4 regions of the Bacillus sp. GB_SG_008 genome follow, and region 1 is predicted to be linked to each of the others. Evidence: predicted binding sites of a transcription regulator. Region 1 holds the regulator's gene; each other region holds the start of a gene.
The links. The regulator Rex, encoded in region 1, represses fermentation and respiration genes when NADH is low (regulators of the CRP and FNR family bind a similar motif). The targets are predictions, from matches to a motif close to TTGTGAAATATTTCACAA.
Positions count from the first base shown of each region.

Region 1 (8,253 bases):
ACCACTTTCACTTTTAAAAATCAGTTTATTCCACACGGGGGATAGTACAAGAAAAATTGTATTAGAGCCGAGCGGAGAACGTTATATTAGATTATGTGAGGAGCTATTACAAAATGAAAGTACTAGCAATTGATACTTCTAACTATGTAATGGGAGTTTCTCTTATTGATGGAAATATGGTTGTGGGAGAAATCATTACAAATTTAACAAAAAATCACTCTGTGCGTCTAATGCCAGCAGTAGAGCAACTTTTACAAGAATGTAACGTGAAACCAAAAGAATTAAATAAAATCGTTGTAGCAGCTGGTCCAGGCTCTTATACAGGTGTTCGTATTGGTGTAACAGTAGCAAAAACATTAGCTTGGTCATTGCAAATTCCGATTGTTGGTGTATCAAGTTTAGAAGTGCTGGCAGCAAACGGAATAAATTTCCCAGGGTATATTTGTCCGTTATTTGATGGTCGTCGTCAGCAAATTTATACGGGATTGTATACATATAGAGAACAAAAGTTGCAATCTGTGAAAGAGGATCGTATTATTCTCATTGCCGATTGGTTACAAATGTTAAAAGAGATAGGACAACCTATTTTATTTATCGGAAATGATGTAGAACAGCATAAAGATACAATTGTAGAACACTTAGGAGATCAAGCAGTATTTGCCCCGCTGACGAAACATAATCCACGCCCAAGTGAATTAGCTTTCTTGGGCTTACAGAAAGAAGAGCAATCTGTGCATACATTCGTTCCAAGTTACCTTCGTTTGGCAGAAGCAGAGGCAAAATGGTTAGAAAGTCAAACGAAATAGGGGTTTTATGAATGAACATTACATTTAGAAATATGAAGGAAGAGGATATTCCGCAAATTGTTGCGATTGAAGAAGCTTCATTTGCGACTCCTTGGACTGCCGAAGCATTTGAACGAGAATTAAAAATGAATGAGTATGCACACTACGTTGTACTGGAAACAGAGGAAGGAATTCTAGGTTATTGCGGACTTTGGGTCGTTCTTGATGAATCACATATTACGAACATTGCGGTATTACCACAATACCGTGGTCAAAGGCTCGGAGAAGTGTTATTACAAGAAGTAATGAACAAAGCGAGAGCTCTTGGAGCAAATACGATGACACTTGAAGTGCGTGTTTCAAATGAAGTTGCAAAAAAGTTATATCGGAAATTTGGTTTTCAAAATGGCGGAATTCGCAAAAGATACTATACAGACAATTATGAAGATGGTCTTGTAATGTGGGTGAACTTATGATGAAAAAAGATACAATTATACTGGGTATTGAAACAAGCTGTGATGAAACAGCTGTAGCAGTTGTGAAAAATGGACGAGAAATTTTAGCGAACATTGTAGCTTCGCAAATTGAAAGTCATAAACGTTTTGGCGGGGTTGTTCCGGAAATTGCATCTCGTCACCATGTGGAACAAATAACGGTTGTATTAGAAGAAGCGTTAAAAGAAGCGCAAATTACGTTTGAAGATATTGATGCAATTGCTGTTACAGAGGGGCCAGGCCTTGTTGGGGCATTGTTAATTGGTGTGAATGCAGCAAAAGCGGTAGCTTTTGCACATGGTATCCCGTTGGTTGGCGTGCATCATATTGCTGGTCATATTTATGCAAATCGCTTAGTACAGGAACTGCAGTTTCCATTATTGTCTCTCGTTGTATCTGGTGGACATACAGAGCTTGTTTATATGAAAGAGCATGGTTCATTTGAAGTAATTGGCGAAACAAGAGATGATGCTGCAGGAGAAGCATACGACAAGGTGGCACGTACGTTATCATTGCCATATCCAGGTGGACCGCACATTGATCGTCTTGCCCATGAAGGAGAGCCGACAATCGATCTGCCTCGTGCATGGCTGGAACCAGATTCTTATGATTTTAGTTTTAGTGGTTTAAAATCCGCAGTTATTAACACTGTGCATAACGCAAAGCAGCGCGGAGAGGAACTAACACCTGAAGATTTAGCTGCAAGTTTTCAGGCAAGTGTAATTGATGTGTTAGTAACAAAAGCAGTACGAGCAGCGGAGGAGTATGGCGTGAAGCAAGTGCTTCTTGCTGGAGGAGTTGCAGCAAATAAAGGATTGCGGGCTCGATTAGAAGAGGAGTTTGCAAATAAAAACGATATAGAGCTTATTATTCCACCGTTATCTTTATGCACAGATAACGCTGCTATGATTGCTGCAGCTGGTACGATTGCATATGAGCAAGGAAAGAGGGCAACATTAGCATTAAATGCAAATCCTGGCTTGGATATTGAATCATAGTTATTCCGCGTTTAATGAGACACTGAATTTTCGACTCTCGTTAAAGAAGATAAGTTTAGTTAAATGTTAGTGGGGCCACAGATGAAAGTTTCACTTTATACACATAATTAACCACAGCCTGTGGATAAAACCTATATTATCTGTTGATAATATAGGTTTTTTTGTGAGTATAAACTGTGGGTAAATATTATTTTATTTGTGGATAATGTGGAAAAATTAATATTTAGCTTGATAATATAAAATTGAATGTGTGAATAACACTGTGGATAAATAAAAAGGTCAGCGTAACTGCTAACCTTTTTATTTTTTATATTTGTAATTCTTCCCATTCTTCCATACATGCTTCTAATTGTTCTTGTAGTGTTTGTTTTTCTGCTGTAATATCACTTGCTCTTTCGTAATCAGCATATACTTCAGGCAGACAAAGTTGTTCTTCTAATGTAGCGATTTGCTCTTCCATTGCAGCAATGTTTTCTTCTAATTCCTCAATTCTACGCGTACGTTGGCGCTCTTGCTTTTTACGTTCTTTTTCTTCAATATAATTTAATTTTTCTTGCGCCACTTGTTTTTGTGCAGGTTTATTCGTTTCTTGTTCTTCAAGTTCTGCCCGTTCTAACATTTCATTTTTCTTTTCTATATAATAATCGTAATCGCCTAGATATTCCGCTGCCCCGTCTGTTGACAATTCAATAACTTTTGTGGCGATGCGATTAATGAAATAGCGGTCATGAGAAACAAATAAAATAGTTCCTGGAAAATCAATAAGAGCATTTTCTAATATTTCTTTACTACTTAAGTCTAAATGGTTTGTCGGTTCATCTAAAATAAGCACATTTGATTTTTGCATCATAAGTTTTGCAAGAGCTAAACGTGCTTTTTGTCCACCACTTAAAGAAGAGACTGGCTTTAAAACATCATCACCAGAAAATAAAAAGTTTCCAAGTACTGTGCGGATTTCTTTTTCTGGTTGTAGCGGGTAATCATCCCAAAGTTCATCTAATACGCGTTTTGATGATGTTAAGTTTGCTTGTTCTTGGTCATAATATCCAATAGAAACGTTAGAGCCGAATGAAAAACTGCCGTTTAAAGGACGAAGTTTATCCACAAGAGATTTTAATAAAGTGGATTTTCCGATTCCATTTGGACCTACAAGTGCAACACTATCACCTCTCGTTAATTGGAAATGAATGTGCTCAATGATTGGCTCGTTATTATAACCAATTGTGATATTTTTTACTTGTAGTACATCATTTCCACTTTGCCTATCGATATCAAAGTGGAAAGAAGCAGATTTTGTATCACCGAGTGGTTTTGTCATAAGCTCCATACGATTTAATTGTTTTTGACGACTTTGTGCCCGTTTTGTTGTGGAAGCGCGGGCGATATTTTTTTGAATGAAGTCTTGTAACTTTGTGACTTCTTCTTGCTGTTTCTCATAACGCTTCATCTCTTGTTCGTATAGCGATGCTTTAAGTTCTAAATACTTACTGTAGTTCCCCGTGTATTTTCGACTTTGTTTATTAGAGATTTCATATACCTGTGTTACGAGTTTATCTAGAAAGTATCGATCGTGTGAAACGATTAAAATAGCACCAGGATAGCCTTGTAAATATTGTTCCAGCCACGTTAATGTATCGATATCTAAATGGTTGGTTGGCTCATCCAAAATAAGCAAATCTGGTTTTGTTAATAATAATTTTCCAAGAGCTAAACGAGTTTTTTGCCCACCACTTAAAGTGGAGATTGTAGTTCCGTGTGTCTCAGAAGGAAAGCCAAGTCCGCTTAAAACAGAGCGAATATCAGCTTCGTATTGGTAGCCGCCTTTATTTTTATAATCTAATTGCAGGCGATCATACTCTGCTAACAATCTTTCGTGTACAGTGACATTTGTGAAATTTTCTTCTTTCCCCATTTCTTGTTCTAGCCTTCGGAGTTCTTTCTCCATGCGTTGCAAGTCGAGAAATACCGTTAGCATTTCATCCCAAATGGTTAATGATGTTTCAAGACCAGTGTGCTGTGCTAAGTAACCGATAGATACATCTTTCGGTTTAATAATTTCTCCACTGTCATGGGACAGTTCTCCCGCAATAATCTTTAATAATGTAGACTTTCCAGCGCCGTTACGGCCGACAAGTGCAATGCGATCACGCGTCTGTACCTCTAACTTAATGTTTGAAAGAATCACTTCAGCGGCGTATAACTTGGAAAGGTTATTCACTTGTAGTAGAATCAATGTTTTCACCTCAAATAATTTCTTAACTTTGCCATGATTATATTTCTCAATCATACTAAAAATAGTGTATAGTTGAACGTAATAGAGAAGTTCTCTCTCTATTATACAGGGAAAACTTTCAATGCTAAACTTCCGTACATGTTTCAATCACTTGAACAGATAGGAAGAGAGGAGGGGGTTGCATGGAGCAGCCTAAAATTCCGCAGGCGACTGCCAAAAGATTGCCTCTATACTATCGATTTATCCAAAACTTATCGTTATCTGGTAAGCAACGCGTATCATCTGCAGAATTAAGTGAAGCGGTGAAAGTGGATTCGGCGACGATTCGAAGAGATTTTTCATACTTTGGGGCATTAGGGAAAAAGGGATACGGCTATAACGTAAATTATTTATTGTCGTTTTTCCGCGAAACACTTGATCAAGATGATGTAACGCGTGTAGCACTAATAGGGGTAGGTAATTTAGGGACAGCTTTCTTACATTACAATTTTACGAAAAATAATAATACAAAAATTGAGATGGCATTTGACGTTGATGAAGAGAAAGTTGGAAAAGAAATCGGAGGAATTCCAGTATATCATCTGGATGAATTAGAAGAGAAATTATCCGATGATATAAAAGTGGCAATATTAACAGTACCTGCTTCTGTTGCACAAGCTGTAGCAGATCGCTTATCGCATACTGGTATACAAGGTGTTTTAAACTTTACACCTGCTAGGTTAAATATATTAGAACATATTCGAATTCATCATATCGATTTAGCGGTAGAATTACAAACGCTTGTGTACTTTTTAAAAAATTACCCACAATAAAAACGCAGGAATTCCCTGCGTTTTTATTATTTCTTCATACTACCTTTTTTCGGTTTAGAAAAAAGAAGGCGAAGTGCCAAATTAAAATCGACTGTTGCCATTATAGCGAGTAATATTGTATAAAAGTTCCAAATTGTATCTTCAACACTTGTAATTGCTAAGTATGTAAAAATACACCCAAGAAGAAAATACAAAGTTGCCATAACAAATGGTGAAGTTCGCATGTTTAAAATCCTCCGATGAATCCTTGCAATTTTTCAGCTTTTTCTATGTATGGGTGAAGTACAAATGTAATTAACATAACATTTGTATTCATCATAACATGAGCCATAATAGGTACAATAATCCGTTTTGTTTTTACATATAAAAATGAAAAAACAAGCCCCATGGAAATATACACTAATAAATGTGTAGGGTCAAAATGAATTAAAGCAAATATAAGTGAACTCACAATTGCTGCGATAAAGAAGTTATATCGTTTATATAGTGTTCCAAATAGAATCTTTCTAAATACAATTTCTTCAAGAATGGGAGCGAATATAGAAGAAACAATCATAAATAATGGAGCAGCTTTTATAATCTCGATAATGTTTTGTGTATTTTCAGATTCAGGTTTAACTTTAAAAATTTGTGTTTCAATTGTGCCAGCAATTACTTGGGCAAATAAAGCAAGAAAAACCCCCAAAATAATCCATCCTATTGTAGCGGGAATGTTTGTTTTTTCCCGATCCCATTTTTCTGATTGTGTATCGTTGCGTAATATCAAAAGGATAATAATAAGAGCAACAAAGAAGCTAATTATTCCCCAATGTGCAGTTGCCAATTGAACCTCTTCTTGAAAGCTCCTGTTTCCATTGTTGTATATTCCGCTTTTTAAAAGGAGCCACCCTCCAATTACACCTGATAATTGCATTAAAATATATGTAACAACAACCCACCAGTATTGTCTCTTCAATTTCGTAACTCCTTTTTAAATTTTTTGTAATGAAAAAGGAAAATGCTCTATCCATAGAGAAAACAACTTATGGCATCTTCTTATTGTAACATAGGAGAAGAGGGAAAAACGATGGAATATCAAATAGAATCTTCTATCAGTGCCGATCTTCCATGAAGCCAAGGATTTATATTATTGCGCTACCCATCAGGTAAAGAAGAGAAGCTTATGGAAAGACTGAAGAGGATGTAAAATAGTTTTCCGAAAAATTACGTTTTTTCACTTGCAAAAGAAAATGAGATTCTTTATTATAATAAGTGTGTTAGCACTCGAAGTGTTTGAGTGCTAATAAACATAAAATTTACATAGTAAATTGAGGAGGTTATTGTTCATGCTAAAGCCATTAGGTGATCGCGTTGTAATTGAACTTGTTCAAGCAGAAGAAAAAACAGCAAGTGGTATCGTATTACCAGACACTGCAAAAGAAAAACCACAAGAGGGTAAGGTAGTGGCAGTTGGTACTGGTCGTGTGCTTGAAAATGGTGAGCGTGTTGCTTTAGAGTTAGCTGTAGGCGATCGTATTATCTTCTCAAAATATGCAGGTACTGAAGTAAAATACGAAGGTGCAGAATACTTAATTTTACGTGAAAGCGACATTTTAGCAGTTATCAGTTAATTATATAAATCTTTAAAAATTCAAGGGGGTCAAATATTATGGCAAAAGATATTAAATTTAGTGAAGAAGCACGTCGTTCGATGCTTCGCGGTGTCGACACTCTTGCAAACGCAGTAAAAGTTACGCTTGGACCAAAAGGTCGTAACGTTGTACTTGAGAAAAAATTCGGTTCTCCGCTTATTACAAATGACGGTGTAACAATTGCAAAAGAAATTGAATTAGAAGATGCATTTGAAAACATGGGTGCAAAACTAGTAGCAGAAGTTGCTAGCAAAACAAATGATGTAGCTGGTGACGGAACGACAACTGCAACTGTATTAGCACAAGCAATGATTCGTGAAGGTTTAAAGAACGTAACAGCTGGTGCGAACCCAATGGGTCTTCGTAAAGGTATTGAAAAAGCTACTGTAGCAGCAATTGAAGAATTAAAAACGATTTCTAAACCAATCGAAGGTAAATCTTCTATCGCACAAGTAGCTGCTATTTCTGCTGATGACGAAGAAGTAGGAAAATTAATTGCAGAAGCAATGGAGCGTGTTGGTAACGACGGCGTTATTACATTAGAAGAATCTAAAGGATTCACAACAGAATTAGATGTAGTAGAGGGTATGCAGTTCGACCGTGGATATGCTTCTCCTTACATGATTACTGATTCTGATAAAATGGAAGCCGTTCTTGATAACCCATTTATCTTAATTACTGATAAAAAGGTTTCTAGCATTCAAGAGATCTTACCAGTATTAGAGCAAGTGGTACAACAAGGTAAACCACTTCTTATCATCTCTGAAGACGTAGAAGGCGAAGCGCTAGCTACATTAGTAGTAAATAAACTTCGTGGTACGTTCAACGTAGTAGCTGTTAAAGCTCCTGGCTTCGGTGATCGTCGTAAAGCAATGCTAGAAGATATCGCTATCTTAACTGGCGGTGAAGTAATTACAGAAGAATTAGGACGCGACTTAAAATCTGCGACTATCGCATCTTTAGGACGTGCTAGCAAAATTGTTGTAACGAAAGAAAATACAACAATTGTTGAAGGTGTAGGAAATACAGAACAAATCGAAGCTCGCATTGGTCAAATCCGTGCGCAGTTAGAAGAAACAACTTCTGAGTTCGATCGTGAAAAATTACAAGAGCGCCTTGCTAAATTAGCAGGTGGCGTAGCTGTAATTAAAGTAGGTGCGGCAACTGAAACTGAATTGAAAGAGCGCAAACTTCGCATTGAAGATGCACTTAACTCAACTCGTGCAGCGGTAGAAGAAGGTATTGTTGCTGGTGGTGGTACTGCACTTATGAACGTATATGCTAAAGTAGCTGGTATTGC
Region 1 covers NZ_JBPZSK010000017.1:9,362-17,614, reverse strand. The annotation lists gene tsaE (tRNA (adenosine(37)-N6)-threonylcarbamoyltransferase complex ATPase subunit type 1 TsaE) at 1-133, shown strand, start outside; gene tsaB (tRNA (adenosine(37)-N6)-threonylcarbamoyltransferase complex dimerization subunit type 1 TsaB) at 114-806, shown strand; gene rimI (ribosomal protein S18-alanine N-acetyltransferase) at 818-1,261, shown strand; gene tsaD (tRNA (adenosine(37)-N6)-threonylcarbamoyltransferase complex transferase subunit TsaD) at 1,261-2,277, shown strand; gene ACTDJC_RS22035 (ABC-F family ATP-binding cassette domain-containing protein) at 2,585-4,510, opposite strand; gene ACTDJC_RS22030 (redox-sensing transcriptional repressor Rex) at 4,693-5,322, shown strand; gene ACTDJC_RS22025 (YdiK family protein) at 5,349-5,546, opposite strand; gene ACTDJC_RS22020 (CPBP family intramembrane glutamic endopeptidase) at 5,549-6,277, opposite strand; gene groES (co-chaperone GroES) at 6,648-6,932, shown strand; gene groL (chaperonin GroEL) at 6,971-8,253, shown strand, end outside.

Region 2 (8,302 bases), on a different contig from region 1:
GTCCATCTTTGCTAAAGCTTTTTTAGCATGTTCATCCATTTTCTCTTCAATTGAGTTGAATTTACCACCATACTTTATATCGAGATAATCCATTGCTGTTCCTTCGTCAAAATAAATTACCTTGATCATGACCTTCCCCCACCTATATTCAGATTAAATAACCATTTATTACATTTTAATAATAATACTTATTATAAATTTTTAAATAAACTCTCTAGAAGTGCCAAATATGAAAAAGAAAAAAGCATGACATTCGATTATCATGCTTTTTTCCTAAAGTTTAAAATTAATGCTTTTTTGCAATGTGCAATGTTCTTCACACCTAACTCCTTACAAAGTTTATTACTCAGTAAAGAACTTTTTTATTTGTTGACATCATCACTTCTCAAATACAAAATTAATCTTCCCATCTTTCCATTCTAACTTCGCATCAAACGTTTTATCGTTCTTCTTAAAACCTTTCATTAGTTCCGTCTGTTCACCTTTTAATAGCTTCTTCATATTCTTTTGCGAAATCGTTTTTCCTAATATCTTTTTAGAGATTGTGAAATCACATTTCGTTGTATTATAGTTCGAGCATCCATAAAAAGTAGATTTATCAATTACATCTCCATCACACTTTTTACATTGTCCGACTTTTTTACCAACTGTAAATTTAGAATTAGATCGTTCAATAGATTCCACATGTAAACCTGTAAAATCCCATTTCTCAGACATTTCTACCGCATCTTCAATAATTTTCGCTGATAATTTTTTCGTTTGTTCCATAAAGGTTGCTGGTGAAGCTGTGCCTTCTCCAATTTCGGCAAGGCGCTGCTCCCATTTTGCTGTCATTTCTGGGGAAGCCAAAATTTTATCACCAATTGCGGTAATTAATACTTTCCCTTTATCGGTTGCATACACTTGATTTTTCTTCACATCAATATATTTGCGGTCCTTCAACATTGTAATAATGCCTGCACGCGTTGCTTCCGTCCCTAAACCTTCTGTCTTTTTTAATACTTTTTCCAGTTCTTCGTTCTCTAAATACTTCCCAGCTGTTTTCATTAACGTAATCAGCTGACCTTCTGTATATCGTTTTGGTGGCTGGGTTTTTCCTTCTTTCACTTTCACCTTTGCAACTTTTCCTTGTTCCCCTTCTTGTACAATTGGAAGAATTGTTTCTTCATCTTTATCATCTTGGAAAATCACTTTACGCCAACCTTCTTGAATTTGCTGTTTTCCTTTTGAAATGAATTCAGCACGTCCATCAACAAGCGTTGTAATTGTAGTGTAATCAAAAATCGCAGCTTCATAATGCGCCGCAATCAATCTTCTTACAATCATATCGTAAATTTTTCTTTCATCACCTGATAATTTACTTGGATTTGTTACTTGTTCTGTTGGAATAATGGCGTAGTGATCTGTAACCTTCTTCTCATTCACATATCGCTTGTTATTCATAATAGAAGAAACTGGTGCAGGCAACAAATCTTTATAATCTTCAAACTGACTTAGCTTCTGCAAAATATCAGGAAACGTTGCAGCTTCTCCTTCTGTTACGTAGTTAGAATCCGAACGCGGATAAGAAACAATTCCTTTTTGATATAACGCTTGTGTGATATCAAGTGTCTTTTTCGGTGAAAATTTAAATACTTTATTCGCCGTTGCTTGTAAGGATGATAAGTTAAATAAAAATGGCGGCTGAAACTCTTTTCGCTCTGTTTTCATTTCTTTCACTTCAGCCGGTTTATTTTGACAAAATGCAGCGATTTTATTCGCCATATTGGGATCCTTTAAGCGAGATTCATTGTCCTGTTCCCACTTACCTTCATATTTCTTTCCTTCTATATTAAAGGTTGCGAACACTTCCCAAAATGGCTCTGATTTAAAGTTTTCAATTTCTTTCTCACGTTTCACAATTAATGCAAGTGTTGGTGTTTGCACGCGTCCAGCGGAGAAAACATCATTCATTCCTTTTTTCTTTAGTAAAATGCTAAAAACACGGGAAGCATTCATCCCAACAACCCAGTCTGCACATGATCGTGTATATGCTTCGTAGTACGTATTGATTGTATCTGCTTCATCAAGTAAGTTTTTAAATCCTTGATAGATTGCTTGCTTCGTTAAAGAAGAAATCCACAGACGCTTCATCGGTTTTTGTACATTACAAAGATTAATGATATTCCGTACAATTAATTCCCCTTCACGCCCTGCATCTCCCGCATGAATAATTTCCGTCACTTGCGGATTATGTAACAGTTGTTTCACAACGTTAAATTGCTTATACTTTGATTTTGTTACTTCAAATTGAAAACGTTCTGGAATCATTGGTAACGTATCTAATGACCATTTTTTCCACTCTTCATGATAGTGTTCTGGATTACATAATTGCGTCAAATGACCAATGGCCCACGTACAATAAGCACCATTCGGAAACAATTCATTTGCTTCCACTTCCAAATAGCCGTCTTTTCGTCGATATTTAAATTGAGAAACGAGCGCTAAACCTTGATCAGGTTTCTCGGCAATAATTAATTTCATTTTATAACTCCCTATCTAAATTGCTGTGTCACTTCAATTATATTTATTTATTTTTCAGATGAGTATAACCCACAACAGTTCAAATTCCATTTTATATGTTATAGACTTCTAATATTATACGCTTAACTGAAATATCTTCACAATAGTGATTAATTACGTAATGTATTATATGTATCTACTTATTTTTGACATAAGTACAAGCATCATCACTTTATTACACAAACAACGTATGATGAAATTCACAAGTTATCAGTGATGTATATCACTACATAAATTTAAATTTATTGATATTTTTAATCTAGATACAAAATTTAAACTTTATGGAGGCATTCATATGGAACATGTATTTACTGAGACTTCTGTGATTGGTGACATTGTTACAAAATTCCCGAAAGCAAGCGATCTTTTCAAATCATATAGAATAGATTTTTGTTGCGGGGGTAACAGACCACTTATTGATGCAATTCATGAGAGAAATTTATCGGTGGAAGAGGTTATAACAAACTTAAATACTCTTTATTATGAAACAAAACTATTAAATGAAGCAGAAATTGACTGGAAAATCGCCTCTTATAGTGAATTAATTGACTATATTGTGAATAAACATCATCGCTATTTAAATGAAGAATTGCCACAGTTAAGTCCATATGTAACAAAAGTATTACGCGTTCATGGATCAGGACAGCCTCATTTAGCTAAAATTCATAAGCTATTCCATGAATTAAAAACAGAATTAGAACAGCATATAATTAAAGAAGAAACAGAAGATTTTCCGTTGATTTTAGCATTTGAGCAAAATCCAACTGATGAAAATTATACGAAATTAAGCAAAGTGGTGGGAGAGTTAGAAAGTGAACATAGCCATGCTGGTGATATTATAAAAGAACTTCGTAACATTACGAATGACTTTACTCCTCCAGAAGGAGCTTGCGGTACTTATCGTCTTGTCTATCAACGACTTGCAGCTCTTGAATCCGATCTATTCCAGCACATTCATTTAGAAAATAATATTTTGTTCCCGCGTGCAATCGCACAGGCTTAAGTAAAAAAGGTGAATCTATAGACATCGAATTAAGGCTCAAAAACAACATTTTTTGAACTTATAGATTTTATGATCTGAAATAAATAAAAAGATTCTTATATAGATATCACTTAAATGTAACAAAATAGAACATAAGCACTTTTTGCTCATGTTCTATTTTTTACGTATTTTTTCTATTTTCGTAATGCTTTTAGAATATACACACGGAAAGTTCACTTTCCACGTAATCTCCAGTGATACTAAAAACTCGAGAACGAGCCCCTCAACATACACATCGAAACTCACAAACTACACAAGAGCCCCACTGATGAAAGTTTCACTTTGTCTTATCTAGTCCGTTATTTAGCTTCCTCCTATGAAGTTAAAAAATTGATTCGTTCTATTACAAATATGATTTTTATCACTGCTTTATTTACGAAATTGATATAACTTTATTATAAAAATATGACGAGAATTATTGAGGAGTTGTATATATGAAGGCAAAAATGATAAAAAAACATTTACAGGAAGTTCCCCTCTTTAAAGAACTTTCAGAAGAAGAACTTCAGCCTATTGTAGATATTTCACAATTACGAAATTATAAAGCAAAATCATTTGTATTTATGCAGGGTGACACACTTGATCGCGTGTTTTTTATCCAATCTGGTAAAGTGAAAATTCAAAAAACAGATGTAACTGGAAAAGAACAAATTGTTTCTGTGCTTCAAGCTGGAGAAATGTTTCCCCATGCTGGCTTTTTCCAAAAAGGTACCTTCCCAGCACATGCTGAAATACTTGAGACTGCAGAGTTAATCGTTACTCCAATCGCTGATTTCGAGAAGATTTTGATTCAGCATCCTGAATTATGTATTAAAATGTTTAAGGTTCTTGGAGAAAAAATTGTCGATCTTCAGAACAGATTAGAAGAACAGATTCTTCACGATACTTACGAACAAATTATTATGCTATTACTCCGTTTATGTAAATCAAATGGTATACAGATGAATGACAAATATACATTAACGACCCAATTTACGAATCGGGAACTCGCCAATATGATTGGAACATCCAGAGAAACGATGAGTCGCACAATGAATCAGTTAAAAAGAAAGAAATTAATTGATATTGATGAAAACGGTTGTTTCATTATTATTCCAGACAAATTAAAAGCAGAAATCATCTGATTAAAGAGTACATGTGTGATTTTTCTCACACCCTACTCATTTTCTCTATGTTACATTGTTACTGAGAATTAATATCAATAATTTCCGAGGTGAAGATGATGACAAAAATGATTGATTTTAGGAAAACAATTTGCGATTTGACTATTGAATACCCTGAAATCATCCCTATCTTAAAAGAACTCGGCTTTGAACATATAACAAAACCCGGAATGTTGCAAACAGCTGGTCGTGTGATGACCATCCCAAATGGATGTCGAATGAGAGGAATTTCGTTTGATACAGTTAAAAAAACTTTTAAAAATAGCGGATTTAACATTATAGGGTAAAGGAGAATTTTTATGAGTGAAATAATTAACAATCGTGAACATAAAAGTATGAATACGTTTGAACGACAAGAAATCCTAAAAGAAATTATTAAAAATCTTCATAACGGGAAAAGTGTTGAGGAGGTAAAAGCTCAATTCGAGGAAGCTGTCGGAAATATTACGGTTACAGAAATCTCCCAACTTGAACAGACACTCATGGAGGAAGAAGGAATTCCAGTAGAAGAAGTACAGCGTTTATGCTCAGTGCATACAGCTATTTTTAAAGGTTCCATTGAAGAAATCCATAGATCTGATAAACCAGAAGACCAACCTGGACATCCGATTCATACGTTTAAGCTTGAAAACAAAGAAATCGATATACATGTTAACTTTAAGCTTCAACTTCACTATGAACGTTTCGAAAAAGAAGATAGTAAAGAAAACATCTATAAATTAATAGAAGACTTAAATCTATTAATGGATATTGATAAACATTACAGCCGTAAAGAGAATCTGCTTTTCCCTTATTTAGAGAAATACGGAATTTATGGACCAACGCAAGTAATGTGGGGCGTCGATGACAGCATTCGCAATGCTATTAAAGACGTCAAACAAAAATTAAAAAATTATAATGGAGATAAAAAAGCTGTCTTATCTCAGGTTTACTTTGTTATTCATGAGATAGGTGAAATGATTTTTAAAGAAGAGAATATTTTATTTCCAATGGCTCTTCAAACCCTTACAGAAGATGAATGGATTAAAATCGCTCATGAAAGTGATGAAATTGGCTATTGCTTAACAAGTCCTACAAGTGTATGGAAACCTGAAAGAAAATCTATACAAGAAAAAGCCATATCTGAAGGATTCATTCGCTTAGAAACAGGTATGTTGTCTCTAAAGCAATTAGAGCTACTAATGAACCACTTACCTGTAGATATTACATTCATTGACGAGGATGATGTTGTACGCTACTTCTCTCATGGAAAAGAGCGGATTTTCGCCCGTACGAAAGCGGTCATCGGCAGAACAGTCCAAAACTGCCATCCTCCAAAAAGCGTTCATATTGTTGAAAAGCTCTTAAAAGACTTTAAATCTGGAAATAAAGATTGTGAAGATTTCTGGATTAAATTTCAGGATAAATATGTATACATTCGTTATTTTGCTATACGGAGTGAAGATGGAGAATACATGGGTACCCTTGAATTCACGCAAAATATTAATCCGATTCAAGAAATCCAGGGAGAAAAACGTATTCTTTCATAAGCTGAGTATGTCACCAGCCGTTTATCTTTTCTTTTATATCACTCTATGTAAAGTGTTTTTATAGTTCGCATGATTAATTATTGTAGCATTTCCCCCTTCTAGATTATGTGCTAGAAAACATAGTAATTGATTTAAATTCATCCTAAATATATATCATTTACAAATAAAACGACTACTTTAATTATTTTATTTAGAATCAAATAAGGGATACAAACCTCAATTTTATGCGGTATAAATATATAATGTTACACATTTTATAAAGGGAAAAGAAGAGGATAGATACAAGCAGAGAGATGCTGCCTGTTCTATCCTTTTTTGTACCACAAGAAAGGACAAACTAAAATAATGCTACCTCAATTAAAGAAGTAGCATTACCTTGTATGAATCTTAAACCATCCTAAAGCTTCAACATGATTGTAGAAAAACAAAAAGAACCATTCCCAACACTTCTATATCATGTACCACAAAAAGTTCGGTAAGGACATGATGATGGCGCAGGTAGTGTCGCGTAATCATCTTGTTCTGGGGAGTACGCATAAGGATTTGAAAGGACATTAAGAAGACGTTCCATCACGCTGTAATCTCCATGTTTCACAGCAGCTTCCAAAGCTTCTTCTACTCTGTGATTCCGTGGGATTACCGCAGGATTGTTTTTCCGCATCAATAAATGTGAAGAATCTTTTGATTCTTCCTGTCTACCTAGTCTTTCCTGCCACTGCTCATGCCACTGATTGAATTCTGGAGTTTCAAACAAGGCCATATCCTCCAGCTTATCAAAAGTTAACGCACGGAAAGTATTCGTATAGTCCGCACGATACTTCTCCATGATAGTAAGGAGGTCTTCAATAAGTGCTTTATCCTGTACTTCTTCGTTAAATATCCCTAATTTAGCTCTCATTCCAGCGAGCCAGTTCGAATGATATAACTCATTATAATTTAAAATTGCATCTTGAGCCATTTCCATCGATTTTGCATAATCACTATGCAATAGTGGTAATAAAGTTTCAGCAAGCCTTGCAAGATTCCATCCACCAATATACGGCTGATTGCCATAAGCATAGCGACCTTGAAGATCAATGGAACTGAATACCGTTTCCGGATCATAAGTATCCATGAAGGCACAAGGACCATAATCAATGGTTTCCCCACTAATGGTCATATTGTCGGTGTTCATCACCCCATGAATAAAACCAACAAGTTGCCATTTTGCAATCAACTGAGCTTGACGCTTAATCACTTCCTCAAGCAGGGAAAGATAGCGATTTTCAGCAGCGTCAACGTCTAGATAATGTCGCTGTATTGTATAATCAGCTAGGGCTTGAAGATCTTCAACAGTGCCCCATTTGGAAACGTACTGAAAGGTGCCAACGCGCAAATGACTTGCAGCCACACGGGTAAGAATTGCACCAGGCTGCTCAGTTTCGCGAAAGATTGATTCACCGGTCGTTACTACCGCTAGACTACGGGTAGTAGCAATACCAAGCGCATGCATTGCTTCGCTGATGATATATTCGCGTAGCATCGGTCCAAGTGCCGCTCGACCATCCCCCCGGCGAGAGTATGGTGTTCTACCAGAACCTTTCAGGTGAATATCCACCCTCTCACCTAAGGGAGTGATTTGCTCGCTAAGCAGCAGAGCTCGGCCGTCTCCGAGCCGGTTAAAATGTCCGAATTGATGCCCCGCGTAAGCTTGAGCAAGAGGAAACGCACCTTTGGGAATCCGATTTCCTGCAAGCACCGCTACTCCATCGTCACTTTCTAGTTCCTCGATGTTCAATCCTAGGGATGTTGCCAACGAATCATTGAGAATAACCAACTTCGGTGAGCGAACAGGTGTTGGATTGAGGCTGGTGAAAAATGATTCCGGTAGACGGGCATAGCTATTATCTAAGTTCCATCCTGTTTCTATTCTTTCTTTTTTATTTGTCATTGTATCACCGTTTCTTCTTTTATCTTTTTTACATAAAACAAAAACTCTAATAATTAAATGGTATTTTAGTTATGTA
Region 2 covers NZ_JBPZSK010000004.1:409,392-417,693, forward strand. The annotation lists gene ACTDJC_RS13575 (hypothetical protein) at 1-129, opposite strand, end outside; gene topB (DNA topoisomerase III) at 379-2,523, opposite strand; gene ric (iron-sulfur cluster repair di-iron protein) at 2,858-3,565, shown strand; gene ACTDJC_RS13590 (Crp/Fnr family transcriptional regulator) at 4,039-4,728, shown strand; gene ACTDJC_RS13595 (DUF1858 domain-containing protein) at 4,827-5,054, shown strand; gene ACTDJC_RS13600 (DUF438 domain-containing protein) at 5,067-6,296, shown strand; gene ACTDJC_RS13605 (protein adenylyltransferase SelO) at 6,751-8,226, opposite strand.
Region 2: the regulator Rex is predicted to act here: its motif matches at 2,751-2,768, upstream of ric (iron-sulfur cluster repair di-iron protein).

Region 3 (8,302 bases), on a different contig from region 1:
TTCATGCACCTCTAGCAATTCACTTCCCGTAGTTACAATTCCAATAACAGGACGCTTTGCGACAGCTACTTCACTATAACCAAACGTTGCAAGAAGCGCTGCCACTCCTGGATTAATCACTGTTCCCTTTTCCACAAGTACATCATGTTGCTTTACATCTTCACCTTTAAATGAAATATTATCGCCTGATTGAAACGGACGCTTCAGTTTCATATATGTCTTCCCGTTTTTTTGGAAGCCTTCTGTAAGCTCTAGCATGACAACCGCGTCACAACCTGTTGGAATCGCTGCACCTGTCATAATCCGCACCGCTTGAAATGCCTTCACTTCTTCTGTAAAAACAAAACCAGCACCAATTTCTCCAACGACTTCAAATTCAACTGGCTGCTCCTGACTTGCTTTTTTTGTATCTTCTGCACGTATCGCAAAACCATCGTACGGAGAGCGATCGAAATGAGGAACATCATGATCCGCTACTACGTCTTCCCCAAGAATTCGTCCATAACTTTCTGTAAGCGGTACTCGCTCTGCGTCGCCATGTTTTGCATATTTCATCACATGTGCCACTGCATCGCTAACTGCAATTGGTATTCGTTTTTCTAGCATCATTTTCACCCCACATTTGCAAAATATCACATCTTCATTACAATTTTTGTTGTACAATGCTAATCATAATAGCAATTACTTCAAGGAGGAATTCCATGTCTTCATTTACTCATTTTAACGAACAAGGCCGTGCCAAAATGGTCGATATTAGCGATAAGAAGATTACCGTGCGAACAGCTATCGCTCGTTCTAGCATCATCGTGACGAAAGAAATTTATGATAAAATTACCCATAATGAAATCGGAAAAGGCGATGTCCTAGCGGTTGCACAAATCGCTGGTATTATGGCAGCAAAGCGTACTTCTGATATCATTCCGATGTGTCATCCACTCCTTCTAAAAGGTGTTGATATTTCCTTTGACTGGAATATTGCAGATGAACAATATCGTTTACTTATTGAAGTAAAAGTGAAAACAGAGGGCAGCACCGGCGTTGAAATGGAAGCTTTAACTGCAGCTTCCGCTACCGCTCTTACCGTATATGACATGTGCAAAGCTGTCGATAAAGGCATGATCATCGGTGAAACATACTTACTTGAAAAAACAGGCGGCAAAAGCGGCGATTATACAAGAAATCAATCTTAAACTCCTTCATCGAATCCAAGGGGGGCGTCCCCCTGGATTCACCCTATATAACGAGCGTATAATCGCTTTGCCACTTGTATATCATTTGTACCATGAACAAAGGCTCGCCCATCTTGGAATAAAACAAAGCGATATTCATCTACATGAAATGATAATAAGTACGGTGTCCTCTGCATCGTTACGCTCTTTTGTAAGCGCTTTTCTATTTCTTCTAAGTTAAGAAGCTGATTTTTGCCTGGGCGAATCTGAACTGTATTTCGACCGCACAGCACTTCTGTTTTCATTTGTGCCTCAAATGTTAAGCTTGGATATGTACGCAATTTACCGCAAGACAAGCAATTCTCTTTTTTCTGCCTGTTTACTTTAAATGCCATATACTGATTGTTCCAAAGATCGAATGTTACCATCGTTTCTCGTAATGCTTCAAAATCTCCAACTAGTATTTTTAAAGCTTCTGCAACTTGATAAGCAACGACCATTTGCACAGCTGGTTGAATAATCCCCGCCGTATCACACGTTGCTCCGCTCGTTGGATGCTCCATTAAACATCGAAAACATGGTGTTTTCCCTGGAATAATCGTATACGTTACACCATAACTGCCTACACAACCACCGTATATCCACGGAACGTTATACTTCTGTGAAATATCGTTAATAAGAAGACGCGTATCGAAATTATCTGTTGCATCTATTATTACATCCACGTTCTTAACAAGCTGTTCCATTTCTTGCACCGTTACATCTGTTACAACTGGCTCGATATCCACTTCAGAGTTAATTCGCCTTAAATGCTGCGCCGCTGCAACTGCTTTCGGTACATAACGATTCGCATCTTCTTCTGTATATAATTGCTGCCTTTGTAAATTGCTCCACTCGACGTAATCACGATCCGCAATCGTCAGCTTGCCAATCCCTGCCCGGACAAGCGCCTCAGCATTTGCCGTACCAAGTGCACCAGCGCCAATGATTAATACGTGTTTTTCACCTAAATCTCGCTGGCCAGTTTCACCAATCTCTGAGAATAGTATTTGCCGTGAGTACCGCTCTTGCATCTTGACCCCTTCTCTCTTATCCGCCAATATATGACATTTCAATTTTCGGGCGGTTATTTGCACTTTCTTCCGTTCGTTCATCTGAATAACGATCACTACGCCTAGTCCACACATCTTGTACGACTCGGAATAATTCCTCATCATCTATCCCCTCGCGAAGCAGCGTTCGTAAATCCGTTCCTGCTGTTGCAAATAAACATGTATACAACTTACCTTCTGCTGAAATGCGTGCTCTCGTACAAGAAGAACAAAACGATTCAGAAACAGATGTGATAAAGCCGACTTCTGCCTCAGTTTCAACATATCGATACCGCTTTGCCACTTCACCAAAATAATGCGGATCTACCGGCTCAATTGGATACACACGTCCAATCATATCGATTAATTCTTTCTTCGTAATCACTTGTTCAAAATTCCAGCCGTTCGTACTCCCAACATCCATAAATTCAATAAAGCGAAGAGGGATGCACTGCTCTTTACAATAAGCGGCCATCTTCAAGATTTGGTTATCGTTCATTCCTTTTTTTACGACCATATTGATTTTTACTTCTAATCCGGCTGCCCTTGCTACTTCAATTCCTCGTAATATAGGCTTCGTGCTTACATTGCGGCCGTTAATGCTTCGAAATACATCATCATCTAGTGCATCTAAACTGACGTTTACTCGTTGTAAACCAGCTTCTTTTAAAGCTTTCGCTTGCTTCGTTAAATGAATACCGTTCGTCGTTAGCCCAATATCTGTTAGACCTTCTAATTTCACAAGACGTTCTATGAGCTTTGGTAAATCTTTACGCAGTAACGGTTCGCCGCCAGTTAATCGAATTTTCTTGACGCCCATGCGAACAAAAAGTTTAGCTAATCTCTCAATCTCATCAAATGTAAGCAAAAACTCATCTTTTAAAAACGCATAATCTGGACCAAACACTTCAGCCGGCATACAATATGTGCATCGAAAATTACAACGATCAATAACAGAAATGCGTAAATCTTGAAGCGGACGCTGCCATGCATCTAAAATCTTCTCAGTCATCTTCACCCCTCCTTCTTGCTGTCTCTATATACCTTCATTCTATTATAATATATTTTTAAACTAGGGTGTTTTTGCTCTTGCGCTTTATCTTTTTTTTGGCTGTCTTTCATTTGTCTTCATCATAAAAAAGAACAACAATCTATGTTGTGATATTTCTCACATCGATTTTCTCATTCAAAAATTCTTCACAATTCTGTTCAAAAACTGTTCACAATTAGCCACGGGAAAAAAACTGCTTGCATTTGCACTATATTTACATTCAAAATAAGAAATAGACTGTTCTGAAAAGAAAGGTGATTGCTGTGGCAAACAGTACGGCATTATCAAATGATTTAAAAGAATTGCTCGCATCTGTGGAATATAAAATGAAAGTGGGCAAAGCTAATTATATTTTCCAAGAAGGTATGGTGGCAAAAGAACTATACATTATTCACTCTGGAAAAGTTCAAATTAGTAAAATTAGTGCCGATGGTCAAGAATTGACACTGCGCATTTGTTCGCAGCATGATATTATCGGAGAACTCACATTATTTACAGAGGATGCCAAATATTTGTTAAATGCAAAAGTGCTTGAACATGCAGAAATCGGCGTCATTAAACGAGATGCATTAGAAAAAGCATTGCTGGAAAAACCAGCTCTTGCGTTTGAATTTATGAAGTGGGTTAGTGAGCATTTACGAAGAATGCAAACGAAGTTTCGTGATTTAGTATTGCATGGCAAAAAGGGAGCTCTCTATTCGACTCTCATTCGCATGACGAATAGTTACGGGATTTTAAAAGAAGAGGGTATTCTCATTGATCTTCCATTAACGAATCAAGATCTTGCAAACTTCTGTGCAACCTCTCGGGAAAGTGTCAATCGCATGTTAAATGATTTAAAAAAACAAGGCATTATTTCCATTCATAAAGGAAAGATTACCATTCATAATTTACACTTTTTAAAATGTGCAATCGCTTGTGAAGATTGCCCTACCTCTATTTGTAGTATTGAGTAGCATCTCATTTAGATGCTGCTTTTTTTATTCTACATCCTAAACATGTTTTGTAATGTGCAAAATGTCACACCTTCTCTATTTTTTCCTTACACACTCATGAATTTTTGACAATCTGTTGAACTGTGATAGATATCACATCTCTATTTTGCACGCCCTCTTATAGTGAAAGTAAGCAAGAGAGACGCAATAAAGGAGTGAACAGTATGAAAAAGAAACTATCACCATTCATGCAACGTTTAAAATATTTTTCTCCAATAGATCGTTATAACGATAATCATACACAAGAAACATACGAAGACCGCGAATGGGAAAACGCTTATAGAAAGCGATGGCAGCATGATAAAGTAATCCGCTCCACACATGGCGTAAACTGCACCGGTTCTTGCAGCTGGAACATTTACGTAAAAGATGGAATTGTAACTTGGGAAGGACAAGAGCTAAATTATCCGACTACTGGTCCGGATATGCCAGACTTTGAGCCACGCGGATGCCCGCGCGGAGCAAGCTTTTCTTGGTACATTTATAGTCCGCTTCGTGTGAAATACCCATATGTACGCGGCGTTCTTTGGAATATGTGGCAAGAGGAACTACAAAAACATGAATCACCGTTAGACGCTTGGAAAAGCATTGTTGAAAATCCAGAAAAAGCACGTACATATAAGCAAGCACGCGGAAAAGGCGGCTTTATTCGTGCAAATTGGGATGAGGTATTACAGATTGTTGCTGCTTCCTTATTATATACAGTAATCAAATACGGTCCAGATCGAAATGTTGGCTTCTCGCCAATTCCTGCGATGTCAATGTTAAGCCACGCAGCTGGAAGCCGCTTTATGCAGCTTATGGGCGGGCCGATGCTCAGCTTCTACGATTGGTACGCTGACTTACCGCCAGCTTCACCGCAAATTTGGGGTGATCAAACAGATGTGCCAGAAAGTAGTGATTGGTACAACGCTGGCTACATTATGACATGGGGCTCCAACGTACCGCTAACGCGGACACCAGATGCCCACTTCTTAGCGGAAGTGCGCTATAAAGGAACAAAAGTCGTTTCTGTTAGCCCTGATTTTGCCGAATCAACAAAATTTGCTGATGACTGGATCAGTGTAAAACAAGGAACAGACGGTGCACTTGCAATGGCAATGGGGCACGTCATTTTACAAGAATTTTACGTGGACAAACAAGTGGACTACTTCATAAATTATGCAAAACAATATACAGATTTCCCATTCCTTGTCACGTTAAAGCAGCAAGGAGATCAATTTGTTGCAGATCGCTTCTTAAATGCGGCTGATATTGGTCGTGAAACGAAGCTTGGCGAATGGAAGCCCGTTCTTTGGAACGATAACTGTCATGATTTCGCAACGCCGCACGGTACAATGGGATCACGCTGGGATAACGAGAAGAAGTGGAACTTACGTTTAGAAGATGAACAAACAGGTGAAAAAATTGAGCCGCGTCTTTCTTTACTTGGTATGGAGGATGCAATTGGAACTGTACAAATTCCGTACTTTTCTGATGACGGAAATGAAGTATTAGAACGTACCATTCCAGTGAAAAAGATTACAACACCAAACGGAGATCTTTTCGTAACAACTGTCTATGATTTAACATTAGCAAACTACGGCGTAGACCGCGGTCTTGGCGGCCAAGAACCGAAGAGCTTTGATGAAGATGTTCCGTTTACGCCAGCATGGCAAGAAAAAATGACAGGTGTAAAACGAGAACTTATTATTCAAATCGCTCGTGAATTTGCTCAAAATGCAGTTGATACAAATGGACGCTCGATGATTATTGTCGGCGCTGGTATTAACCATTGGTTTAACTCTGATACGATTTACCGCGCTGTGTTAAACCTTGTTCTTCTTGTTGGTGCACAAGGTGTAAATGGCGGCGGCTGGGCTCATTATGTCGGTCAAGAAAAGTTACGCCCAGCAGAAGGTTGGCAAACCATCGCAACAGCAAAAGATTGGCAAGGTCCGCCGAAACTGCAAAACGGTACATCCTTCTTCTATTTCGTTACAGATCAGTGGCGCTATGAAGATACACCTGTTGGACATTTAGCATCGCCAGTTGTCGGCAACTCACGTTATCAGCATCATGGTGATTACAATGTGTTGGCCGCTCGCCTTGGCTGGCTACCTTCTTATCCAACTTTCGAAAAGAATGGCATTGAGCTATATAAAGAAGCGGTCGCTAGTGGCGCAACAACCCAAGAGGAAATCGGGAAATATGTTGCGCAGAAACTAAAAGACAAAGAGCTCAAATTTGCGATTGAAGACCCGGATAACAAAAATAACTTCCCGCGCAACTTATTCGTATGGCGCGCGAATTTAATCTCAAGTTCCGGTAAAGGACACGAATATTTCTTAAAACATTTACTAGGTACGACAAATGGATTAATGAACGATGATCATGATTCATTACGACCAGAGGAAATAAAGTGGCATGAAGAAGCACCTGAAGGAAAGCTAGATCTACTAATCAATTTAGATTTCCGTATGGCTGGAACAGCACTATACTCTGACATCGTTCTTCCTGCTTCCACATGGTATGAAAAGCATGATTTAAGCAGTACAGATATGCATCCGTTCGTGCATCCATTTAACCCAGCAATCGGTTCACCGTGGGAAGCACGCTCTGACTGGGATATTTTCTGCTCCCTTTCAAAAGCAGTCTCTGATCTAGCACAAAAGTTAGACCTTGAGCCAATGAAAGAGGTGGTTGCAACGCCGCTTCTTCACGATACACCGCAAGAATTAGCGCAGCCGCTCGGACAAATTAAAGATTGGAGCAAAGGGGAATGTGAGCCAATCCCAGGCAAAACAATGCCGCAAATTCATGTTGTAGAACGTGACTATAAAACGCTATATGACAAAATGACTGCACTCGGACCAAACGTTGGAAAACAACCGATTGGTACAAAAGGCATCTCTTGGTCTGCGGAAAAAGAATACGAACAACTAAAGAGTAAATTAGGTGTAATTCGCGCTGATTCTATCGCGAAAGGATGCCCTGACATAACAGAAGCAATCAATGCCGCTGAAGCTGTGTTAACCCTTTCTTCAACAACAAACGGTCATATGGCAGTAAAAGCATGGGAAGCGCTTGAAAAACAAACGGACTTACAACTCCGTGATTTAGCAGCAGAGCGTGAAGAAGAATGTTTCACATTCGAACAAATTACAGCACAGCCAAAAACGGTTATTACCTCCCCTGCTTTTAGTGGTTCAGAAAAAGGAGGACGCCGTTACTCACCGTTTACAACAAACGTAGAACGGCTTATTCCTTGGAGAACAATAACAGGGCGTCAATCTTTCTACTTAGATCACGACATGATGAAAGAATTTGGCGAAACAATGGCAACGTTCAAACCAATTTTACAGCATAAACCGTTCCGTAAATCTCGCCCTGAAGTAGAAGGAAAAGAAATTACGCTGAACTATTTAACACCGCATAACAAGTGGTCCATTCATAGTATGTACTTTGATGCACTGCCAATGTTAACACTGTTCCGCGGTGGACCAACAGTATGGATGAATAAAGATGACGCCGCTGAAGCCGGTGTTGCTGATAATGACTGGATTGAATGCTTTAACCGAAACGGTGTCGTTGTTGCACGTGCTGTCGTAACACACCGCATGCCGCGGGGAATGGCCTTTATGCATCATGCACAAGATCGCCACATTAACGTGCCTGGTACGAATTTAACAAGTAACCGCGGAGGAACACATAATAGTCCGACGCGTATTCACGTAAAACCAACACATATGATTGGCGGATACGGTCAATTAAGCTACGGCTTTAACTACTATGGCCCAACCGGAAACCAACGCGACTTAAACGTCGTCATCCGCAAACTGAAGGAGGTAGATTGGCTTGAAGATTAAAGCACAAGTCGGAATGGTAATGAATCTTGATAAATGCATCGGCTGCCACACTTGTAGCGTAACATGCAAAAACACCTGGACGAATCGTCCAGGTGCTGAATACATGTACTTTAACAACGTGGAGACAAAACCGGGCATTGGCTATCCA
Region 3 covers NZ_JBPZSK010000001.1:62,119-70,420, reverse strand. The annotation lists gene ACTDJC_RS00290 (molybdopterin molybdotransferase MoeA) at 1-606, opposite strand, end outside; gene moaC (cyclic pyranopterin monophosphate synthase MoaC) at 702-1,190, shown strand; gene ACTDJC_RS00280 (molybdopterin-synthase adenylyltransferase MoeB) at 1,229-2,242, opposite strand; gene moaA (GTP 3',8-cyclase MoaA) at 2,259-3,272, opposite strand; gene ACTDJC_RS00270 (Crp/Fnr family transcriptional regulator) at 3,575-4,267, shown strand; gene ACTDJC_RS00265 (nitrate reductase subunit alpha) at 4,471-8,154, shown strand; gene narH (nitrate reductase subunit beta) at 8,144-8,302, shown strand, end outside.
Region 3: the regulator Rex is predicted to act here: its motif matches at 4,320-4,337, upstream of ACTDJC_RS00265 (nitrate reductase subunit alpha).

Region 4 (8,302 bases), on a different contig from region 1:
CCAGTTTCTTCTACTTCTTCAATATGAGGAAAATCATAAAGTGATTTTACTTCTAAATCAAACTTTTCAAATAGCTCCGCAAATTCACGTACTTTCCCAGCATTCTTTGTCGCTACTACAACTTGTTTCATATTTTTACCTCTATTCCATATGAGTTACAATATCGCCTAACGCTTCTTTTTGCATTTCAATAAGCTGTAAAATTCCATATTCTGCTGCATCAAGCAATTCATTCAATTCACCGCGGCTAAATGTCGCTTCTTCTCCTGTACCTTGCACTTCAACAAAATGCCCTTTGCCTGTCATAATGACATTCATATCGACATTTGCCTTAGAATCTTCTGCATAATTTAAATCTAACACAACACCATGCTCATCAACGATTCCAACAGACGTTGCTGCCAAGTAATCCTTCACTGGAATTTTTGATACTTTTCCTGCTGTTACAAGCTTCTCAAACGCTAATACCATCGCAACATACGCACCGGTAATAGAAGCAGTTCTCGTTCCGCCGTCAGCTTGAATGACATCACAGTCAATCCAAACCGTCTTTTCACCGAGCGCTTCTAAATCAACCACAGCACGTAATGCTCGTCCTATTAAACGTTGAATTTCCATTGTGCGCCCTGTTACTTTTCCTTTACTCGATTCACGAATGGTACGCTGTTCTGTTGCACGAGGAAGCATGGAATACTCAGCTGTAACCCATCCCTTTCCTTCGCCCCTCATAAACGGCGGAACCCTTTCTTCAATCGTTGCTGTACAAATAACTTTCGTATCACCAACTTCAATCAATACTGATCCTTCTGGATGTTTTAAATAATTCGTATGAATATGTACACGGCGCAAATCTGATGCTTGTCTACCATCTACTCGCATAAAAATAACCCCCTTATAACTGCTACATGTTAGTATAGCCAATTTAAAAATTATGTTATGTATGACAATAAAAGAAGGGGAGTTCCCCTTCTTTTCATAAATTAAGTATATCAAATTATTTCTGTTTAAAAACTACCTGTGTTCACGTTTTGCGGACGAGCGACTGGTTTTATTAATTTATCACCTTTCTCTGTAACAAGATTCGCTTTTCCATTCACTTGAATTAACACATTTTCTACTCCTTGTTTTTCCGTTAAAGTTAATACAAGAGACTGGAGTACATAGTCAGAAATCATACTTTTACCTTTATTCCCATAAATATTTTCATTAAAGTTTAGCGTCACCGTTCCTTTTTCAAGTTTCGGCTCATTGATTAGCTTCACATCTGGATTAAAGTCGTATGTTAACGCCGATTGATGCGCTGGTCCTTTTACAAGTTCATTTACAATTGTCGCGACTTCATTTTCTTTTCCTTCTGCAACGCGGCGCGTTACTGGTACATAATAATTTTGTTTATTATTTTGCGCCAAGAAATACAACGTAACTGGTTTTGTGTTTGTAATATCAGCCACTTGCTCATCATCAAAGTTAATGCCATTTGCCCGGCTTAATCCATTACCAATCGGCGTACCAGCAACAGGCATCTTCGCTAAATCTTGCCCATTCATACGAAACTTCACATTCTTCACTTCTTTAAACTGCGTTAATGTCCAAGTAACTGCTTCTACAATACGGCGTTCTTCTTCTTTTTTATAATTTTTCAGTTCTTTAGAAAAATCAACAACCGCTGTCCCGTTTTTCACATCAACTGTCATTTCAGTATCTGCGGGAAGTACAGCTTGAAATCCATTTGGCAATAAATTTGTTACTGGTCCATCTTTCACTAAATATTGTAATGATTGCTTAATGACCGCATTATTTTTCGGAGCAGGTAACTGCACCGTTTGCGGCACAACATAACCATTTTTATCTACGAGATATAAATCTTGTTTTATCGTTTCCCCTTGCTTCGCTGTTTCTTTCTTCTCACCGTCTGTATAGGTAACTTTCTTAGGTGGATCAATTTGCTCTGTTCCTTTTTCCTTACCAAACAATCCGCATCCTGCTAATAAAACTGTACTTAATGTAGCACAAACAAGCCATTTGAAAGTCGATTTAGGCATACGCTTTCCTCCTAAAAATCTAAGTTTGTACTACATGTATACGAGCTCAACTTTCACTTTAGAACAAGCGATGACAACTTATCTCTTCTAAAAAATACCTGCGCAAAGTTTTATATCATGGTCAAAAACTTACTCCTTACCTCTATTGGAATATTTTCAGTCTCTTTACTAACGTCTCCGTATTATTCTTTCGCGATAAAGTGACACTTCCATCAGTGCGGTTTTATCCCTCACTGATGGTTAGTTGAACCAATCGGGCTTTTACGGGCAGTTCCCCCACCTATCTTCTTTGCTTCTCTCTGAATCTTGAGGTGGGGGACTTACTGCCCGTTAATGCGGGATGAAGTGAAATTTTCATTAGTTGAGGCTTCATCCCCCATCCATCTTTTTTAGTTTCTCTGAATCTTGAAGTGGGGTCTTACTACCTACAACTAGTAAGATAAAATTATCAAATGTAAAAGGAGATTACAGCAAATTATGTGCAAATTTGAACAATTTATGAATCCTCCAAAACTGTGATAAATATCACATCTCCTTATTTTCTAAAACTTTTATAATACAAGTATCAAAGTTTGTTAAATATTTCACATACAAGAAGGGACATGAATATGAAAACACGTTTAGTCATGATTGGGAATGGTATGGCTGGAATACGCTGCATCGAAGAAATTTTAAAACAAAACAATACGTTATACGACATTACCATTTTTGGAGATGAACCGCACCCGAACTACAATCGTATTATGCTCTCCCACGTCCTACAAGGAAAAACAAATATGCAAGATATCATTATGAACGAATACAGTTGGTACGAAGAAAATGATATTACGTTGTATACAAATGAAAAAGTACTTCATATTGATCGGGAAGAACAAGTCATTGTTACAGAAAAGAATCGTCTTGTTATGTACGACAAGCTCATTATCGCAACAGGCTCCAGTGCTTTTATCTTACCTGTGGAAGGTTCAAATCTCCCTGGTGTAACAGGATTTCGCACAATCGAAGATACACAATTTATGATGGATACGGCTAAGCAATATAAAAAAGCAGTTGTCATTGGCGGCGGATTACTTGGTTTAGAAGCCGCACGAGGGCTTATTGATTTAGGAATGGACGTGCATGTTGTTCACTTAATGCCACACTTAATGGAGCAACAACTCGATGCTAAGGCAGCTTCATTACTGCGTGAAGACTTAGAATCACAAGGTATGAAGTTCCTTATGGAAAAGAAAACGGTAAAAATTCTTGGTACAGACCACGTTGAGGGCATTCAATTTGCAGATGGCGATATTGTAAATTGTGATTTAATCGTCATGGCTGTTGGAATACGCCCAAATACACAGTTAGCAAAAGACGCTGGTTTACTTGTGAACCGCGGCATTATAGTCAATGACTATATGCAAACAAATGACCAATCCATCTATGCGGTTGGTGAATGTGCAGAGCATAAAGGGGTTGCCTATGGTCTTGTTGCACCGCTCTATGAGCAAGGTGCTGTATTAGCAAAACAGATTACAAATACACAAACAGATGGATATACAGGCAGCATCGTCGGTACACAACTGAAAGTTGCGGGATGCGATTTATTCTCCGCTGGTCAAATTTATGAAGATGAGGTAACAAAAGCAATCTCCATATTTGACGAATGTACACGTTCCTATAAAAAAGTACTAATCCGAGACAATAAAGTTGTTGGTGTTGTTTTATATGGTGATACAGCTGACGGCACACGCCTCTTCAGCATGTTAAAAAAAGAAGAAGATATACAAGAATATACACCCGCCTCTCTTCTTCACAAAGCTGGTGAAGATAGCGGACTTGATATTGCAAGTATGAGTGCTGATGAAACTGTTTGCGGATGCAACGGTGTCACAAAAGGAGCCATTGTTCACGCTATTTTAGAACAAGACCTAACGACATTTGAAGAAGTAAAAGGATGCACAAAAGCTGCAGGATCCTGCGGTAAATGTCGCCCAGTTGTTGAACAAATTCTATCTCATACACTTGGAGATAATTTTGATGCTTCTACTCAGGCTGCAGGTATGTGTGGGTGCACAACATTATCTCGCGATGAAGTTGTAGCAGCAATTCATGAGAAAGGTTTAAAATCACCGAAAGAAGTGCGAAACGTCCTTGACTTCGCACACGAAGAAGGCTGTTCAAAATGCCGGCCTGCATTAAATTATTATTTACGTATGGCCTGCCCAGAAGAGTATGCCGATGATAAAGCATCCCGCTTCGTTAACGAAAGAATGAATGGAAATATTCAACATGACGGAACATTTTCTGTTATTCCACGTATGTACGGCGGCGTTACAACAGCAGATGATTTAATGAAAATTGCAGAAGTTGCGAAGAAGTACGACGTTCCACTCGTGAAAATAACAGGCGCAAGCCGCATCGGTTTATATGGGGTTAAAAAAGAAGATTTACCAAAAGTGTGGGCCGACCTTGGTATGAACTCTGGCTATGCCTACTCGAAGTCCCTTCGCAATGTAAAATCCTGCGTTGGATCTCGTTTCTGCCGCTTCGGTACAAAAGATTCATTAGGACTTGGCATGTTGCTTGAACAGTCATTAGAAATGGTAGATACACCACATAAAATGAAAATGGGTGTAACAGGTTGCCCGCGTAACTGTGCGGAAGCATTAACGAAAGACTTCGGTGTCGTTTGTGTTGAAAATGGCTTCCAACTTTATATCGGTGGTAATGGCGGTACAGAAGTGCGTGAAGCTGATTTTGTAATGATTGTCCCTTCGGAGGAAGATGTACTTCGCATTGCCACAGCTTACGTACAATACTATCGTGAAACTGGTATTTACGGCGAACGTACAGCTCCTTGGGTAGAGCGAATGGGCTTACACCACATAAAAGAAGTACTGCAAGATGAAAATATGGTCGCTATGCTATATGAACGTTTCCAAAAAGCACGTAGCACATATGAAGAGGCTTGGGGACAAGCACTAGAAACGCAATCATTAAAAACGATGTATGAAGTAGAGATTGTAAAGTAAGGAGCGATTCGTATGTTACAAACGAAAGAAAAAATAAAAATCATGCATGCTGTAGATCTTCCCGTACAAATTGGTAAGGAAGTGCGAATAAAGGATATGTCTATTGCCTTATTTCGCCTTGCAAACGGCGACATTCGTGCTGTAGAAAATCGGTGCCCTCATAAAAATGGACCTTTAGCGGAAGGAATTGTTTCTGGTGAATTTGTCTTTTGTCCACTGCACGATTGGAAAATTTCATTACTAACAGGTGAAGTACAAAAACCTGATGATGGTTGCATTCAAACGTATGAAGTACAAGTTATTGATGGCGATATTTATATATACATGTAGCTTATATAAGGAAGCCTCTTCTCGGCTTCCTTTCCAGTAAAAACAGATGAGGTGTAGAGATGAACGGATACGTATATTTAGTCGGTGCAGGACCTGGTGATGAAGGGCTTATTACAAAAAAAGCGATGGAGTGTTTACAAAAAGCAGATATTGTTTTATATGACCGCTTATTGAATCAAAATTTACTTCGCTATACGAAGTCAACATGTGAACTTGTCTATTGCGGAAAAATGCCAACAAATCATATTATGCGCCAAGAAATGATTAACGCTCATTTACTTCAATCTGCCAAAGAAGGTAAGACCGTTGTTCGCTTAAAAGGCGGAGATCCCTCTATCTTTGGCAGAGTTGGTGAAGAAGCAGCCGCTTTAGCAGCAGAAAACATTCCATATGAGATTGTACCAGGTATTACATCTAGCATCGCCGCTAGCGCGTATGCCGGCATCCCTCTCACCCATCGCGATTACAGTAATAGTGTGACATTACTAACTGGTCATACAAAGGGACCGATTCAGGATCATGTAAACTACAACTCACTCTTAAATAGTGATACTGTTGCCTTTTACATGGGCATTAAAAATTTACCAATCATTTGTGAAAACTTATTACAAACAGGAAAGAAAAAAAATACACCAGTAGCAGTCATTGAATGGGGTACAACAGGAAGACAGCGAGTCGTTACAGGTACTCTATCCACAATTGTTGACAGAGTCAAAAAAGAACACATTTCAAATCCTTCCATGACAATTGTTGGAGATGTCGTATCCTTGCGAAAACAAATTGCTTGGAAAGAACATAAGCCACTACACGGAAAAAAAGTTTTGCTCGCCTCTTCATCAAATAAAATAAGTAAAGCAGAGCAAAAGTTACAAGAAGCCGGAGCAGAGACATATCAGATTCCAACTTTCAAAAAACAAGAATACACATTAACACAGGAACAACTCCGTGAAATATTTGACGCTAAACGTCTTGTTTTTTGTTCAGCCGAAAGCGTAGCAATTTTGTTGCAATCATGTGCACAACATCGTAAAGATGTTCGTTCCTTGCAGGGGGAACTGCAGTATATGAATAGCGGCACTCAAGAGGCACTTATGCAATATGGACTCTTCGGTGAACCAGCAAAATTTTCTACAGAATCAACTGTGTATTTAGGGCGAAACATCAATCGAATTGCCGTTATTCAAGAAAAAATCGGCCCCGGTTCTTATATAATGACGCATGAATATAAAATAGATCATCGTTTTGATGAAATTCATACACGTATGCTCTCTGAATTTACATGGGATAGCATTGTATTTGAAGGGCGCGCCGCAATTGATACATTTATAGCAGAAGCTAAACGTCTTGGTTTCACACATATTTTCAATTTACCATTCTCGTATACAGATGAACTCACTTTGCAGTATGCAAATAAAGTCGGATTACAGAACATTGATTATGAATTACAAGCTATTTTTAATGAGAAAGAAGTGGCGGCACAATGAAAGGGATTGTTTATATTGGGCACGGTAGCCGATTACAAGAAGGAAATGAACAATTCATTCACTTTATCCAGTCCGTTATAAAAGAGCGGAGTGAAAATATCCAAAAAATTGGCTTTCTTGAACTCACTACACCAACTGTCCAGGATGCGATTACAGAAGCGATTCTAGACGGAGCAACTGAAGTTTTACTTGTCCCTATTTTATTATTTGCAGCTGCTCATTATAAACGTGACATTCCTTTTGAAATTGAGCAAATACAAAAGCGCTATCCGCATATTACATTTTCAGTTGTACCACCTTTTAGTACACACCCGTTCATGATTGAACTTGTAATCAAAAGAATACAGGAAGCCATGCACACACAAGGTAGCGAAATTCTACTCGTCGGCCGAGGTAGTAGTGATCCTCAGCCTATACATGAATTGCAGCAAATCGGAGCAGCAGTTGAGCAAAAAATCGGCATGCCCGTTTCCTGCTCTTTTTTAACAAAAGGAGCACCTTCTTTTACCGAAGAACTCAATGGCATAGCATCATCAGCTCAACATGTATATGTCATGCCATACCTTCTCTTTACTGGATTACTACTTCGGAAAATTGAGCGCCATGCACACACATATACGAACGTTACAACATGCAACTGCCTTCAATTTGATCCCTATATGAAGTCCGCATTATTAGAACGAATGGAGGAATATATACATGTGCAACCTATATCCTCTTATATTTAATCTACAAGGTAAAATCGTTGTCATCATCGGCGGTGGCAAAATCGCATACCGAAAAGCGGTTGGATTAAAGGATACAGGAGCCATTGTCACTGTTGTGAGTCCAGACATTTGTGAGGAAATGGAGAAGCTCTCCTATATTACATGGAAACAAAAAGCATTTACAGAGGAAGATATAAAAGATGCTCATCTCATTTATGCTGCAACAAATCATCACGATGTAAATATGATGGTCAAACAAGCAGCACATGATTTTCAGTGGGTTAATATCGTAAGTGATGGTACGCAATCATCTTTTCACACACCCGCAATTATTCGAAATAACGAGTATATTGTAAGTATATCTACTTCAGGTAAAGATCCAGCATTTGCAAAACAAATCAAACAAAAACTAACAGCTGTTCTTTCACAACTTATAAAGTTCAACTAATCAGACTCTTACGAGCAGTAACTTTCATTCACCCTTGAACTACACTACAACCCAAATAATGAACTTTCCCTCAAAGTGGCTACTATTCGGGGTACAATTCAGTAAAACCAAAGACCATCCTTTCATTTTCAGATACACACTGAATAAGGATGGTCTTTTTGTCTTTTTATATTATTCTCTCAATTTGATAGCTATGAAAACAGCCTCTTTATAAAATGATATGCTTCACATTCTCAATTGGTTGCCCAAACCATTTGGAAGCAATTTCTTTAAACAC
Region 4 covers NZ_JBPZSK010000001.1:304,169-312,470, reverse strand. The annotation lists gene ACTDJC_RS01490 (XTP/dITP diphosphatase) at 1-131, opposite strand, end outside; gene rph (ribonuclease PH) at 142-879, opposite strand; gene ACTDJC_RS01480 (GerMN domain-containing protein) at 1,005-2,042, opposite strand; gene nirB (nitrite reductase large subunit NirB) at 2,651-5,056, shown strand; gene nirD (nitrite reductase small subunit NirD) at 5,069-5,386, shown strand; gene ACTDJC_RS01465 (uroporphyrin-III C-methyltransferase) at 5,446-6,870, shown strand; gene ACTDJC_RS01460 (sirohydrochlorin chelatase) at 6,867-7,598, shown strand; gene ACTDJC_RS01455 (precorrin-2 dehydrogenase) at 7,570-8,025, shown strand; gene racE (glutamate racemase) at 8,234-8,302, opposite strand, start outside.
Region 4: the regulator Rex is predicted to act here: its motif matches at 2,615-2,632, upstream of nirB (nitrite reductase large subunit NirB).